3 regions of the Microcoleus sp. CAWBG640 genome follow, and region 3 is predicted to be linked to each of the others. Evidence: riboswitches for the same ligand, from Rfam matches in the RefSeq annotation. Region 3 holds a riboswitch; each other region holds the start of a gene.
The links. A riboswitch is a leader RNA that binds a small molecule or an ion and turns the genes downstream of it on or off. The one in region 3 is predicted to bind cobalamin.

Region 1 (4,655 bases), on a different contig from region 3:
TCGATCAAAACATACTCTCGAAAACTAGGAATCGATCGAAAAAGTTTAAACTTGCCGCCCCTGTCATAATCCTCCGTGGATGGCGATAAAACCTCAGCCACCATCACCGCATTAGTAATCGTATCTTTCCTACCTGCAACAAACTCCAATTTCCCCGCTACCAACATTACATCAGGATAAGTATAAACCCGCTTGGAAGGTATCCACAGACGCAAATCGTTGATAAATACTCGGTACGGTTGTCCTTTCGTAGCAAAATTTAGCGTTCCGCCAAAATTAACAGCTATTTGATTGTGATTCGGTGTTCCGCCTGTCATAGGGATTATCCTGCCATCCTGATATTCACTCCTAAATTCTGCCACCTCTTCCAGCTTTAAATACTCTTCAGGAGAGTAATAAGTCTGTATTTTGTCCTCAACTTTGTCCTCAACTACTTCTTCGCGAATTTCTGTTAATACCGTCATAGTATATCCTTTTGCGATCGTACTTACAATTATATAGGACTTCAGTCCTGAAAAGATGGCAAAATTAACACTAAAGTTTTTATTAATAACTGGCTGTGAATTTATGCTACTAGATATTAAGCGGTTCACCTTACCAACTTAAGTTTTTCCCAAAATGGCGACAAATGCGGTATGATGTGAAGTTGCGATCGGTTCTAGCGGGGAGCAGCCGCTAGAGGAAACGGGGAAAGTTCGGTGCAAGTCCGGCGCTGTCCCGCAACTGTAATGAAACACAGCTTGTTTCTAAAGTCAGAATGCCCGCCGATATCTAACTCACTTTGGAACGCATCTGCGAGGTACGGATGATGAATGGAATTAATAAGACTGTACGCACCAAGCACAGTCTACTTGTTTGCACTGCTTGCGCGAGTGTTTGGAAAAACGGCAAGCGAGAAGGCAAAAGTGGCGGCCAACAATTCTTGGAAGACTTGTCGCAACTGGCAAAGGATTGGGAATTTTCGGATGAATTTGACATTCAAGAAGTTGAGTGCATGAGTGCTTGCAGTCACTCTTGTGCTGTGTCTTTTGCTGCTGCTGGAAAGTACACTTATCTGTTTGGTGACTTACCTCCCAATGAATCGGAAAGCGTCGAGGCTGTACTGGAATGCGCGAGTCAATACTATGCTAAACCCGATGGTTTGTTGCCCTGGTCAGAACGTCCTCAAGCTTTGAAAAAAGGAGTTATAGCTAAAATTCCACCACTGCACAATTAGAGTATTCATCGTTTCCTTGTTCCTCGTTCCCAGGCTCTGCCTGGGAACGCATACCCAGAGGCTCTGCCTCGTATTAAAAGCGCGAGTTATTCGATCGAGGCAGAGCCTCTAGATCGACATTCCCAGGCAGAGCCTAGGAACGAGATATCCCATCACAAAACAACAACTAAATTACTAATGCACAAAATTCCTGTTACAGTCATTACGGGCTTTCTCGGTAGTGGCAAAACCACCGCCATTCGCCACTTATTGCAAAATAATCAAGGCCGCCGCATCGCAGTTATTGTGAATGAATTTGGCGAAGTCGGCATCGACGGCGAACTGTTGCGTGACTGCCAAGTTTGCGATGAAGAAGAAGATGTCAGCAGCAATATTTTAGAACTGACAAATGGCTGTCTTTGCTGCACGGTTCAAGAGGAATTTTTGCCCACAATGCAAGAATTATTGAAGCGTCGCGCACAAATTGATTGTATCTTGATTGAGACTTCTGGACTCGCACTCCCTAAACCCTTAATTCAAGCTTTTCGCTGGCCCGAAATTCGGACCGGTGCTACCGTAGATGGTGTTGTGGCTGTGGTCGATTGCGAAGCCCTTGCTAGTGGTAATTTTGTGGGCGATATTGATGCTTTGATGGCGCAGCGACAGGCTGATGATAGTTTAGATCATGAGACGCCGATCGAGGAATTGTTTGAAGACCAGTTGGCTTGTGCTGATATGGTACTTTTGACTAAGGTCGATCGCGTGGATGTTGAAACTCAGAAAAAAGTCCAAACTTGGTTGCAGCAAGAATTACGTCCTAGTGTGAAAATTGTACCTTGCAAAGGTGGCGAAATTAATCCTGATGTGTTATTGGGATTTAATGCGGCTGTTGAGGATAATTTGGAGTCTCGTCCCAGCCATCACGACACTGAGGAAGAACACGACCATGATGATGATATTACCTCAACTTACTTTATTGCCGATCGCGAATTTGAACCAGAAGCTGTGGTCGAAAAACTGCAATCGTTGATGCAAAGTCAAGAGATTTATCGGATTAAAGGGTTTGTGGCGGTTCCCAAGAAGCCGATGAGGATGGTGTTGCAGGGTGTGGGCTCGCGCATCGAACATTTTTACGATCGCCCTTGGACACCTTCGGAACTTCGCCAAACCAAATTGGTGTTTATCGGTAGAGAACTCGATCGCGATCGCATTGTAGCGATATTGAGCAATTAATCACCCACGCTGACCTCAGAAACCGGGTTTCTTGCTATATTTCTCGTTCCTGTGGGCAAAACTCGCAGAAACCCGGTTTCTAGCCCCATGCCTAATATTTTTATTACTAGCAACAAGTTTCGTGTAAAATATCAATGATACCAATTTTTTATGAGGCTGCATAGAATCTGATCACCCTGGCGCCCCCTTAATAAGGGGGGGACAACATTCTTCTCAAAGTCCCCCTTCTTAAGGGGGATTTAGGGGGATCGAAATATATGCAACTTCACATTAAATTGGTATGACAGGTATCATAAAACAAGTGAGGTAAAATATGGTGACTGCTGCTGCGATCGAATCAGTTCCCGTGACAGTTCTCACAGGCTATCTAGGTGCAGGAAAAACCACCCTACTCAACCGCATTTTAACCCACGAACACGGCAAAAAAGTTGCAGTCATCGTCAACGAATTTGGCGAAGTAGGCATCGACAACCAACTCATTATCGATGCAGACGAAGAAATTTTTGAAATGAACAACGGCTGCATTTGCTGCACAGTCCGAGGCGACTTAATTCGGATTATCGGCAACCTCATGAAGCGGCGGGACAAATTCGACCATCTAGTCATCGAAACCACAGGTTTAGCCGACCCCGCACCTGTAATTCAGACATTCTTCGTAGACGAAGATATGCGCGATAAATTACTGCTAGATGCCGTTGTCACCGTAGTAGATGCCAAGCACATCTGGCAGCACTGGGACTCCGACGAAGCTCAAGAACAAATTGCCTTTGCCGATGTCATTTTGCTGAACAAAACCGATTTAGTCACCCCAGAAGAGTTGGCAGAATTAGAAACGCGGATTCGCAGCATGAATGTAATGGCAAAAATTCATCGCACCCGCAATGCAGAAATAGAAATGTCAGCATTGTTAGGAGTAAAAGCATTTGATTTGAATCGAGCCTTAGAAATTGAACCCGATTTTTTAGGCGAACACGAACACGAACACGACGACACAGTAACTTCCATCGCAATCCAAGAATCCGGCGCGGTTGATGGCAACAAATTTAGCGACTGGATATCCCAATTGTTGCAGACTAAAGGCCCGGATATCTTTCGGACCAAAGGCATTTTAAATATTGCTGGAGAAAACAGGAGATTTGTATTTCAAGGCGTGCATATGCTATTTGATGGTAGACCAGATAGACCATGGAAAGCCAATGAAACTCCGAAAAACGAACTCGTATTCATTGGTCGCAACTTAAATGAAAGTCAATTAAAAGCTGATTTTCGTCAGTGTCTGGTTTAACTGACACCTTGCAGCATTTTAAATCAGCTTTTTAAGCACAGGCTTTCCGGCCTGTTCCACACACACAAAAATTCATCTGTTGTGGAACGGACCAGAAAGCCCGTTATTGAGAATACTGGAACATCTCAGATTAAATAAATATGGGTAACAACAACACAAATAAAAGCGAACTAACCATGCAATTTTACGCCAAAGAAATGCTGTCAGACTACGTAACTGCTGTTACTTGGTCGCCCGATGGCAAAACTCTAGCAGTCAGTTCCGCCGCCGGTGAAATTATGTTAGGGATTCTCGGAAAAATCAATAAATTCTCCTTGCAACCCCTGCAAACAGCAACTGGTCAATCAGTAGATTGCTTGTCTTTTTCTTCAGATAGTCAACTGTTAGCTGCGGGTGGACAAGATGGAAAAGTGCTAATTTGGCAGGTAAATTCTGGGGAATTAATTGCTAGTTTGGATAACAAGCGTGTGTGGGTTGATAAGTTAGCTTGGAGTCCTCACGGTAATCAATTAGCTTTCAGTATGGGTCGTTCAGTTCAAGTTTGGAATGCTGATAAAAATACAGTAGAAGTCACCCTGAATTTTGATTCATCTTCAATCCTCGATTTAGCATGGCATCCTGTTGATAAATATCTGGCAATTAGCGGCTATCAAGGTGTAAAAGTTTGGAACGCGGCAGATTGGAATGATGACCCAGACATCTTATCCGTACCATCCGTAACAGGTGCAATTTCCTGGTCCCCTTCCGGCAAATATCTAGCCTGTGGCAATATGGATAACACCTTAATTGTTAATGAATGGGGTAACTCGGAACCTTGGGTAATGCAGGGTTTTCCCGGCAAAGTTAGACATTTGGCTTGGTCCGATCGAACTAATTCATTGGGCGATCCTTTATTAGCTGCTGCGAGCTCAGAAGGCATTTCTGTGTGGGAAAGACAAGCTG
Region 2 (4,655 bases), on a different contig from region 3:
AAGGTTAAGGCTCAAGGCGCTCAATTGCCATTGACAAATTTGGAGAAATCAGAATGGCAAGGTGCTAATTTATCTGGTGCAGATTTGAACGGTGCGAACTTGCAAAAAGCTGATTTGAGTTCCACTAAACTCGCAAACGCCAATTTAAAAGATACAAGATTGCAAGATGCTAACTTGCGGAATGCGGACGTGAGTTTGGCTGATTTTAGGGGCGCGAATGTAGCCGGAGCGAATTTTAAAGGTGCGGTGTTTATAGGGAAAGATACTTCCGATCAATTTATTCAAAGTCCTGCGGGTGCTAAATCTGGTAGATTGCAAGGAGTTGATTTTACTGATGCTAAGAATTTAGAGCAAAGTCAAATTGCTTATATTTGTTTGCAGGGTGGCCTTCATCCGAAATGCCCGCAGAAATAACAAAATAGAGTTGTAGGGGCAATCCCCCCGTGGTTGCCCCCGCTTATGCTGGGGTAGGCACAGGGGCACTACCCCTACACATCCTCATGAATGATATCGTTTCCGGCTGCATCGGAATGATTTAACCACAGAGAACGCAGAGAACACAGAGGGAGATAAGAGAGATGAATAATTCCGATGTTACCGGATTTGATATGATTTAGGATTGCTATAAAACCCCAACTTCTTGAAGAAGTCGGGGTTCTAAGAACGAGATTTTGCAATTAATTGAGATTATCAGGATCGACTCCCAACTCTCGCAATCGTTGAGCTAATTGTTCGGAACGTTGAGCTAATTGTTCAGCACGCTGAGCTTCCTGTTGGGCACGCTGTGATTCCTGTTGGGCACGCTGGGATTCCTGTTGGGCACGCTGAGCTTCCTGTTGGGCACGTTGTGATTCCTGTTGGAGACGCTGCGCTGATTGTTTCACTTGTTCTTCAGGTGTCAGATAGCGTGTGCCATCGGCATCATACCAATACAACCACTCTCTTGTCACCCCAGAATAGTTTCCCCTTTCACAACCAATTCCCAGACCTATTTCTGGCATCCAAACAGGGTTTCCTGGCTGTAACTCGTACTTCCCATTGACTAACTTGTGTACTTCCAAATGAGGTTTACGACGGCGGCGGGAAGAATAAATGACGTAATAAAGTACGCCTAAATCTTGATAAATTTCTAATTTTGTGCTGTATTCCTTGCGATAAGTTGGGGAAACAACTTCTAGCACGAAAAGTGGCATGACATTTTCATCCCACAGCACGTAACTGGGACGCAATTCTTCGTCGTAAAACCTTTCTACTCCTAAACTTAAGAAAGCATCTGGGACAATGGCTGGTTCGTCTGGGTGATGATAAATACCCATATCTATGCCAAATAACCAGTCCATCCGTTCTGACCAAAGTATCAGCAAGATTGCTTTTAGTAACCCTGGTATTAGTTCTTGCAGTTCGTTATCCACAGGTGTTTCGTCCGAGTCTGGTAGTTCGTCGGCTGAGGGCAAGTTCCTCGGCAAGTTGTACTTTAACATTGCGGCTTTCCTCAAAACTTACTATGATTATAGCTTTGATTTGTTGGGCGATAATATTTATTGAACGAACCGCGAAGACGCGAAGGACGCGAAGGAAGAAAGGAGAAGAGAAGATGATAGGTTATTTTGACTTGGTTCATCTGAAATAATTTTTGTAAAATATCGGCCCAGATTTGCGCGATCGACTATACTCAATCTAACAAGTCGGTTCTAATGGGGAGCAGCCATTGGAGGTAATGGGGAAAGTTTGGTGGAAGTCCAACGCTGTCCCGCAACTGTAATGAAAGCCCTGTTGCTTTTTGAGTCAGGATGCCCGCCGATGCGTTGGTTTAATTAGTCTCATCTGCGAGGTACTTGATGAAGGCGCGAAGTCGCAAAATTGTCAGTCTGGGATTGATGGCTGGCTTGAGTTGTTATCTGGTTTTGGGTTCGGCGACACCGGCCGCTGCTATGCACATTTCGGAAGGTTTTTTGCCTGTGCAATGGGCTGTTTTTTGGTGGATTGTGGCGTTGCCTTTTTTTGTGGTAGGTTTGCGTGCGATCGCCCGAATTACCAAAGAACACCCGGAACTTAAACTATTATTAGCTTTATCTGGCGCGTTTACTTTTGTGCTTTCTGCTTTGAAGATTCCTTCGGTAACGGGGAGTTGTTCTCACCCAACGGGTACGGGTTTGGGTGCGATTTTGTTTGGTCCTTCGGTGATGGCGGTACTCGGTGCTTTAGTGCTACTTTTTCAGGCGGTTTTGTTGGCTCACGGCGGGCTGACAACGCTGGGAGCTAATATGTTTTCGATGGCGATTGTGGGGCCGTTCGCTGCGTATTTTATCTATCAGTTGCTGATGGGAACTGGTAGGCAACGGGTGGCAATTTTTTGTGCCGCAGCTTTGGCTGATTTGCTGACTTATGTGGTGACTTCGATGCAGTTGGCGTTAGCTTTTCCGGCGGCGAGTGGCGGTTTTTTGGCTTCGTTTATCAAGTTTGCAGGCATCTTTGCAATTACTCAAGTACCCCTGGCTATTAGTGAAGGATTGCTGACTTTATTGGTGTGGAATTGGCTGCATTCTTACGGGCAACCGGAGTTGGAAATTCTAAAACTATTGAAACAGGAGTCTTAAGTGATGAATCAAAAACCGACGAAAAATCAGCAAGCTACTTCGCAACAAAATTGGATGTTGGTAATTGCAGTTGTCGCACTTGCCGTAATTCCCCTAGTTTTTGTACAGGGTGAATATGGCGGCGCTGATGGGGAGGCCCAGAAAGCAATTACGGAAATTCAACCGGATTATAAACCTTGGTTCAATCATTTGTTTGAGCCTGCTAGTGGCGAAATTGCTAGTCTATTATTTGCGACTCAAGCTGCTCTGGGGGCTGGTGCGATCGGATATGCGATCGGGCTTTATAAAGGTCGATCGCAATCTCAGCAATCTGATGATAAATCGCCGCTGGAATGAATCATCAGATTGATAGTCTGGCTTACACTAATCGTTTGCGCGGGTTGCCGCCAACTCACAAATTATCCTTTGCGATCGCCCTTTTGATTCTGTCTCTGGTTTCTGGGGCGATCGTCCAATTGTCGATCGCCTTTTGGTTAGCAGTCTGGATCGTCATCTATGCAGGCATTCCAGGGAAACTTTATCTGCGGTTGCTGTCGCTACCGTTGATGTTTTTACTCACAAGTTTGCCTGCGTTTGTGATTAGTGGAATTCAGTTAAATCAAATCCAGGGAATACACGCGGATATTTGGCAAGGTTGGGGGATTAGCATGGGCAATTTTTATCTGTATGTGAGCAACACTGGATTATACCAAGTGAGCCTGTTATTGCCGCGTACCTTGGCATCCACAAGCTGTATGTATTTCATTTTGTTGACGGTGCCATTTACCGAAACCTTGCAAATTCTCCGACAATTGCGCTTTCCGCCGTTGTTGACAGAATTGCTGTTGTTGATGTATCGGTTTATTTTTAGCTTATGGGCGATCGCGGATGAACTTTGGATCGCCCAAAACTCCCGCTGTGGCTATCGCACTTGGAAACTAGGAATGCGCAGTTTAGGCATTTTAATCGGGCAATTGCTTCAGCGAACTTTGGTAAATTACCGTCAAGTTTCCTTGAGTTTAGCCGCCCGTGGCTTCAATGGAGAACTGCGGGTTTGGCATTCTTACCCTTACAAACCTTCGCAAAGATATACATTTGAAGCGGTGTTTGGTTGCACAGTTTTAACTTTGTTAAGTGTGGTATTTCAAAGTTGAGAAGAAATTAGGAGGCGGCAGTGCTCATTGGTATCAACTTAAGCTGTCAGCCGGCAAAGTCCGTTAGTCATCCCGTGAGTCCGCCAGGGGTTGAAACCCCTGTCTAATAGCGAAAGTCCTCTGAAGAGGACTCAAGAACTCATCAGTCCTCTTCAGAGGACTTTAGCTTTGAGGCAGGGAATTCATTCCCTGCCGGACTATCGGACTAAAGATATGACTTTTATGAACATAATTAATGACTTTAATGAATTGACTTCAAAAGAAACCTGTTGAATAATTGTAGTCAACAGTTATCTTGTGGAAATCCTATGATAAATAAACGAATTCTCAAAAAAATAGTTTTTTCATTAATGGCTTCATTAAGCCTACTGTTAGTCACAGTGACTCATGCAGCCGCCCAACAACTACCGTTCTACTGGGATAACATCAACGTCGCGATCGACGTTCAGACGAACGGAGATATGTTAGTTACCGAAACCCAAAAATATGTATTCACAGCAGCATACAACAATGAACGATACCGCTATATTCCTTTAGATAAGGTCGATGAAATTAAAGATGTCACCGTTGCCGAAAATAATCAAATAATTCCGAGTAGCACGGGGATTGAAAACAATCAACTTTGGATTCGTTGGGAACATGAATTAAAACCGCCAGATACACATACTTTTGTGATCAAATATCGAGTTGTAGGTGGATTGCAGTTAGATGGTGAGAATACTCAAGTTTATTGGAAAGCTATTGCAGCAGGTCGGAAAGCACCGATTAATAGCGGAAAAGTTACGGTGAAATTACCAGATGCTTTGTCAGGTAAAGTTCTCTCGTTTATGAATTTTGGGACGGCCGCAGTTCGTCGTCAAGTAGATCCTAAAACTTTTGAATTTGTGGCAAGTCAGCCTATTCAGCCAGAACAAGAATTAGAAGT
Region 3 (4,655 bases):
CGTCATCAAACTGCTACCAAACCCCCGCTGTGTCAACAATTCAGCAACCTTTCCCGGAGTGTGTCGATCGGCACTTAAAACCAGCAAACGCGCCCCCGGATATAGAGAAAGGGCGATGGAGGCCACTGGGCGGTTTGTCAAACTGAAAGTCTCAACCTCCGCCAAAGCCCAACCCAGACGGGCGCAGATGAGACTGAAGGCTGATGCTGCGGGAATTATCATCATTTCGGCGATCGGAATCCGGCGCGACAGGGTGACACCAATCCCGTGACACATCGGATCGCCACTGGCGAGCACGCAAATCGACTCTCCCTGGCGACGGATAATCTCATCGACTGTGGCTTGTAAAGGTGAAGCCCAGAGCAATTTTTCCCTGGTGTCGTCCGTTGGTAACATGGCTAGGTGACGAGCACCACCGACTACGACTTGAGCGCGATCGAGCAGGGTACGGGCGATCGAACTCAATCCCGATAATCCATCTTCCCCAATCCCCACCACCGAAAGCCATTTGTCTACCATCAGCCCTACTCCTGCAATTTTTGCCACTCAGCATGAATCTATTTCCAGCATATTGGACAACAGCCAGTTGACTAATTGACTACAGCTAAAAACTAAATCGCCTGGTTGGCAACTTCCTTGATACAAGCTTTCCAGCCATTTCAGCATTTAGGTAAGTCACCAAATACAAGCCACATAGAAAAAGTGACACTTTTAGTTGTTTAGTAATTCGTCTTTTTCCCTAAAGTTTAAGTAGAGGCAAACAAAACACCTAAAACGTTCAGCCTTTTATTTATATTACTTACAACGGGGTCTTTACTATGAAATACCTAAATATTTTAACCTTAATGTTTTTCTGGACTACTCTCAGCATCACCTCTCCAGTTAAACCCGATGAATTGCCAGCCTTCACTAATTCTAATAATGTGAATTCTCAGGAACAAATTTTAACTCCTAGAAATATCGAGGGAGAAACTCAGCCGACGGAATATCAACAAGATACAATGATGTTTGGAGATATTTTACCTGTGGCTACCTTTGGTTTGTCATTGGTTTGTTTTTGTTTTAACTCCCCTACGGAACCTGATTGAAAACTAGGCGATTTTTCATTACTCAAGGCAATTAGGCGAGGGGGAATTTGTTAAGAAAATTGAGGGTTTTGGTTTTGGGGTGCAAAAATGTGATACCTTTTTTAAACCTGAAAGCGGGAAAGTCCGGTGCAATTCCGGCGCTGTGCCGCAACTGTGAAAGTCAGAATGCCGCTTTCAGGAGTGTCAATTGAGATTCCCTGCGTCGCACGGGGAGGAGTTTCTTTGTTAGTTTTGAATGAATTACCGACTTGTCCGGGCTTATTTTCTGGTTCCAGAGCCAGAGATGGAATATTATCGAGGATGCGGATTCCGGGGGGAATTTTAAATGTAGCGCAGTGTGGGGCGATCGCGGATTTAGTCGATCGATACGGTACGGGCTACGTGCAAGTAACAAATCGCGCGAATTTGCAAATCCGAAACTTGAACTCGGCAATTTCTGCTGAAGTCTGGCAGAATTTGCAAGCATTGGGATTAGCATCTCGCTTAGTTGAAATTGACCCGATTCGCAATATTATGGCCAGTCCGACAGCAGGTATCGATCGCCAATCGTTACTCGATACTCGCCCCCTAGTTACAGATTGGGATAATTATCTGCAAACCCATCCCGAACTGTCGGAACTTTCGCCTAAATTCAGTGTAGGTTTTGACGGCGGAGAATCGGTTTCTATCCGCGCTATTCGCAACGATATTTTATTAGCGGTATGCGGCAAATCGGTCGTCGATTCAGAAATATTGTTTTCCCTGCATTTAAACGGCGAGGATACAGGAATTACAATTAAAAAATCGCAATCTATATCTGTATTAGCAGCCCTGGCTAACACATATCTGGAATATACCAAAAATCAGCCTCGAATAGAGGGAAAAAAACCGCGTTTACGTCACCTGCTGGCAGATTGGGGTGTGGAAAAATATCTCGAACAGATACAGCATAATTTACCCTTTGTATTGCAGCAAAGCTCGATCGCTCCGTCTGAAAAATCCCTAGCCAATTACCAACATCTCGGCATTCACCCCCAACAACAATCCGGTTTCTCCTACATCGGCATCGCCCTGGCCCTAGGCTGGCTAAAATCGCAACAACTGCGAGATTTGGCAAATTCAGCCCAAAACTTCGGCGGAGGCACTCTGAGGCTCACGCCTTGGCAAAATCTGTTGATTTCTGACATCCCGAACCACCGCCTTAGCGAACTCGAAAAGTCGATCGCCCGTTTGGGATTGCACTCATCCGGAACCAATCTAGACTCATGTTTAGTTGCTTGTGCCGGCAACACTGGCTGTGCATTGGCGATGACAGATACCCAAAGTCACGCCCTAGCAATGGTGCAGGATTTAGGGCAAAAATTAAAGATCGATCGCCCAATTAACATTCATTTCAGCGGCTGCGAAAAATCCTGCGCCCAACATTCTCCCATTGATATAACGTTAGTGGGAATTCAGATAAAACAACAAAACGAGACGATCGCAGGTTACGACATTTACGCAGGTAAAACAGACTCACCCTTTGGGCGACAAATTTTCCAGGGCGTGAGTGTGGATCAGATATCGAGTTCGATCGCCCAAATGCTACGAATATATCAACAATTGCGATCGCCCGACGAATCCTTGGGCGAATTTGTAGATCGAAGTGCGATCGACCAATTGCAGCAATTGCTTAACCCCAAAAAACCAAACCACAAGTGAACCTCTTTCTTCCTCTTTCTTCCTTCGCGCCCTTAGCGCCTTCGCGGTTCATTCAAAAAAGATCCAGTTTTAAATAATGCTTGACTATATTAAAGACGGAACAGAAATCTACACCAAATCCTTGGGCGAATTTGTAGATCGAAGTGCGATCGACCAATTGCAGCAATGGTTTAAGAGCGACTCCGGTTAATCAATTTCCAGTTTCCGGCTTGAGTCTGCTCGATCGGCTTTTACCAATAGTCCTAGACGCAAAAAACCCGGTTTCTCTGAAAAATCGTCGATAGATCCGAGATATATTGACGCAGAAACCGGGTTTTTGGCCGCGCGTCCCTAAAATCCTTCTAACGCGCTATTATTGACACAAATATGGTGCGTTTTGACTTCGCGTTAATTTTTCGCAAAAAAATCAATATGCTCTCCATTCCAGGCGTAGCCGTTGTAACACTTCTCTATGAAAGTGCCAACTCCCTCGTTTACCGGGCCATTCGGGAAGCAGATAACCAGCCACTTATCCTCAAACTTCTCAAAGAAAGTTACCCCACACCTCAAGAATTGGTGCGCTACCGCACCGAATACCGCATTACCCGAAAGTTGAAAGAGGCGGGAGTCGTGCAAGTTTATGACTTGCAAAAATACCAAAACACCCTCGTGATGTTTCTGGAGGACTTTGGCGGCGAATCGTTGAAAATATTGATGCAGCAGCGTCAGTTTAGCCTAAAGGAGTTTCTGCAAATTGCGATCGCCACAACTGAAACTTTAGGGCAAATTCACATCGCCAATATTATTCATAAAGATATTAACCCCTCAAATATTGTTTACAACCCGAAAACGGAACAATTAAAAATTATTGACTTTGGCATTTCCACTCAGCTAAGCAGAGAAACACCGACTCTGAAAAACCCCGGCATCCTGGAAGGAACCCTCGCTTACATCTCACCAGAACAAACCGGGAGAATGAATCGTACTCTCGATTACCGGGCTGATTTTTACTCGCTTGGTATCACATTTTACGAATTGCTGACAGGAAAACTGCCTTTCGAGACAGAAGATACTTTAGAGTTGGTTCACTGCCACATTGCCAGACAGCCAGTTCCCCCGCAGGAAATCGAACCAAAAATTCCTCTGATTATCTCCCAAATAGTTATTAAATTGATGGCGAAGAATGCGGAAAACCGCTATCAAACTGCATTAGGATTGAAGCACGATCTAGAAAATTGTCTCGTTCAATTACAAGCAACGGGTAACATTGAGCAGTTTGCCTTGGGAAAGCGGGATATTACAGACCGTTTCCTGATCCCCGAAAAGCTCTACGGTAGAGAAACTGAAGTTTCCAATCTATTAGCAGCCTTTGAACGAGTTGCATCAGGACGATCCCCCCAACCCCCCTTATTAAGGGGGGCTTCATCCGACTCCCCCCTGAGTAGGGGCGGTGGATGGTGCGTGCCCGCCCTAGGGGAGGAAGCGAATTTATCCGGCAGTGAACTGATGCTAGTCGCTGGCTTTTCTGGGATTGGTAAAACCGCATTAGTAAACGAAGTTCATAAGCCGATCGCCAAACAACAGGGCTATTTTATTAAAGGCAAATACGACCAATTTCAGCGCAATATTCCTTTCTCAGCGTTTGTCCAAGCTTTTCGGGATTTAATGGGGCAATTATTATCAGAATCCGATGCTCAATTACAAATATGGAAAACCAAGATGCTCACCGCAGTAGGCAATAATGGGCAAGTCTTAATTGAGGTGATTCCTGAATTAGAACGCATCCTTGGCGCTCAACATCCAGCAATAGAATTATCGGGGAGTGCAGCACAAAATCGCTTCAATTTGCTGATGCAGAATTTTGTGCAAGTATTTACCACCGCCGAACATCCCTTAGTGATATTTTTG

Region 1: it holds a riboswitch for cobalamin, as region 3 does, so the genes downstream of both, AAFP11_RS07410 (DUF1636 domain-containing protein) here and cobG (precorrin-3B synthase) in region 3, are expected to answer to the same signal.
Region 2: it holds a riboswitch for cobalamin, as region 3 does, so the genes downstream of both, AAFP11_RS18020 (energy-coupling factor ABC transporter permease) here and cobG (precorrin-3B synthase) in region 3, are expected to answer to the same signal.

Annotation. Positions count from the first base shown of each region.
Region 1 covers NZ_JAHRFC010000009.1:127,008-131,662, reverse strand. Annotated here, with positions in the region: gene AAFP11_RS07415 (Uma2 family endonuclease) at 1-464, opposite strand, end outside; cobalamin riboswitch at 637-784, shown strand; gene AAFP11_RS07410 (DUF1636 domain-containing protein) at 806-1,216, shown strand; gene cobW (cobalamin biosynthesis protein CobW) at 1,394-2,428, shown strand; gene AAFP11_RS07400 (GTP-binding protein) at 2,742-3,713, shown strand; gene AAFP11_RS07395 (WD40 repeat domain-containing protein) at 3,854-4,655, shown strand, end outside.
Region 2 covers NZ_JAHRFC010000035.1:55,019-59,673, reverse strand. Annotated here, with positions in the region: gene AAFP11_RS18030 (pentapeptide repeat-containing protein) at 1-414, shown strand, start outside; gene AAFP11_RS18025 (Uma2 family endonuclease) at 678-1,481, opposite strand; cobalamin riboswitch at 1,670-1,817, shown strand; gene AAFP11_RS18020 (energy-coupling factor ABC transporter permease) at 1,839-2,597, shown strand; gene AAFP11_RS18015 (energy-coupling factor ABC transporter substrate-binding protein) at 2,601-2,933, shown strand; gene cbiQ (cobalt ECF transporter T component CbiQ) at 2,930-3,730, shown strand; gene AAFP11_RS18005 (DUF2207 domain-containing protein) at 4,039-4,655, shown strand, end outside.
Region 3 covers NZ_JAHRFC010000125.1:4,145-8,799, reverse strand. Annotated here, with positions in the region: gene cbiE (precorrin-6y C5,15-methyltransferase (decarboxylating) subunit CbiE) at 1-519, opposite strand, end outside; gene AAFP11_RS28185 (hypothetical protein) at 819-1,088, shown strand; adenosylcobalamin-variant (AdoCbl-variant) riboswitch at 1,188-1,331, shown strand; gene cobG (precorrin-3B synthase) at 1,311-2,768, shown strand; partial or broken gene AAFP11_RS28175 (AAA family ATPase) at 3,180-4,655, shown strand, end outside.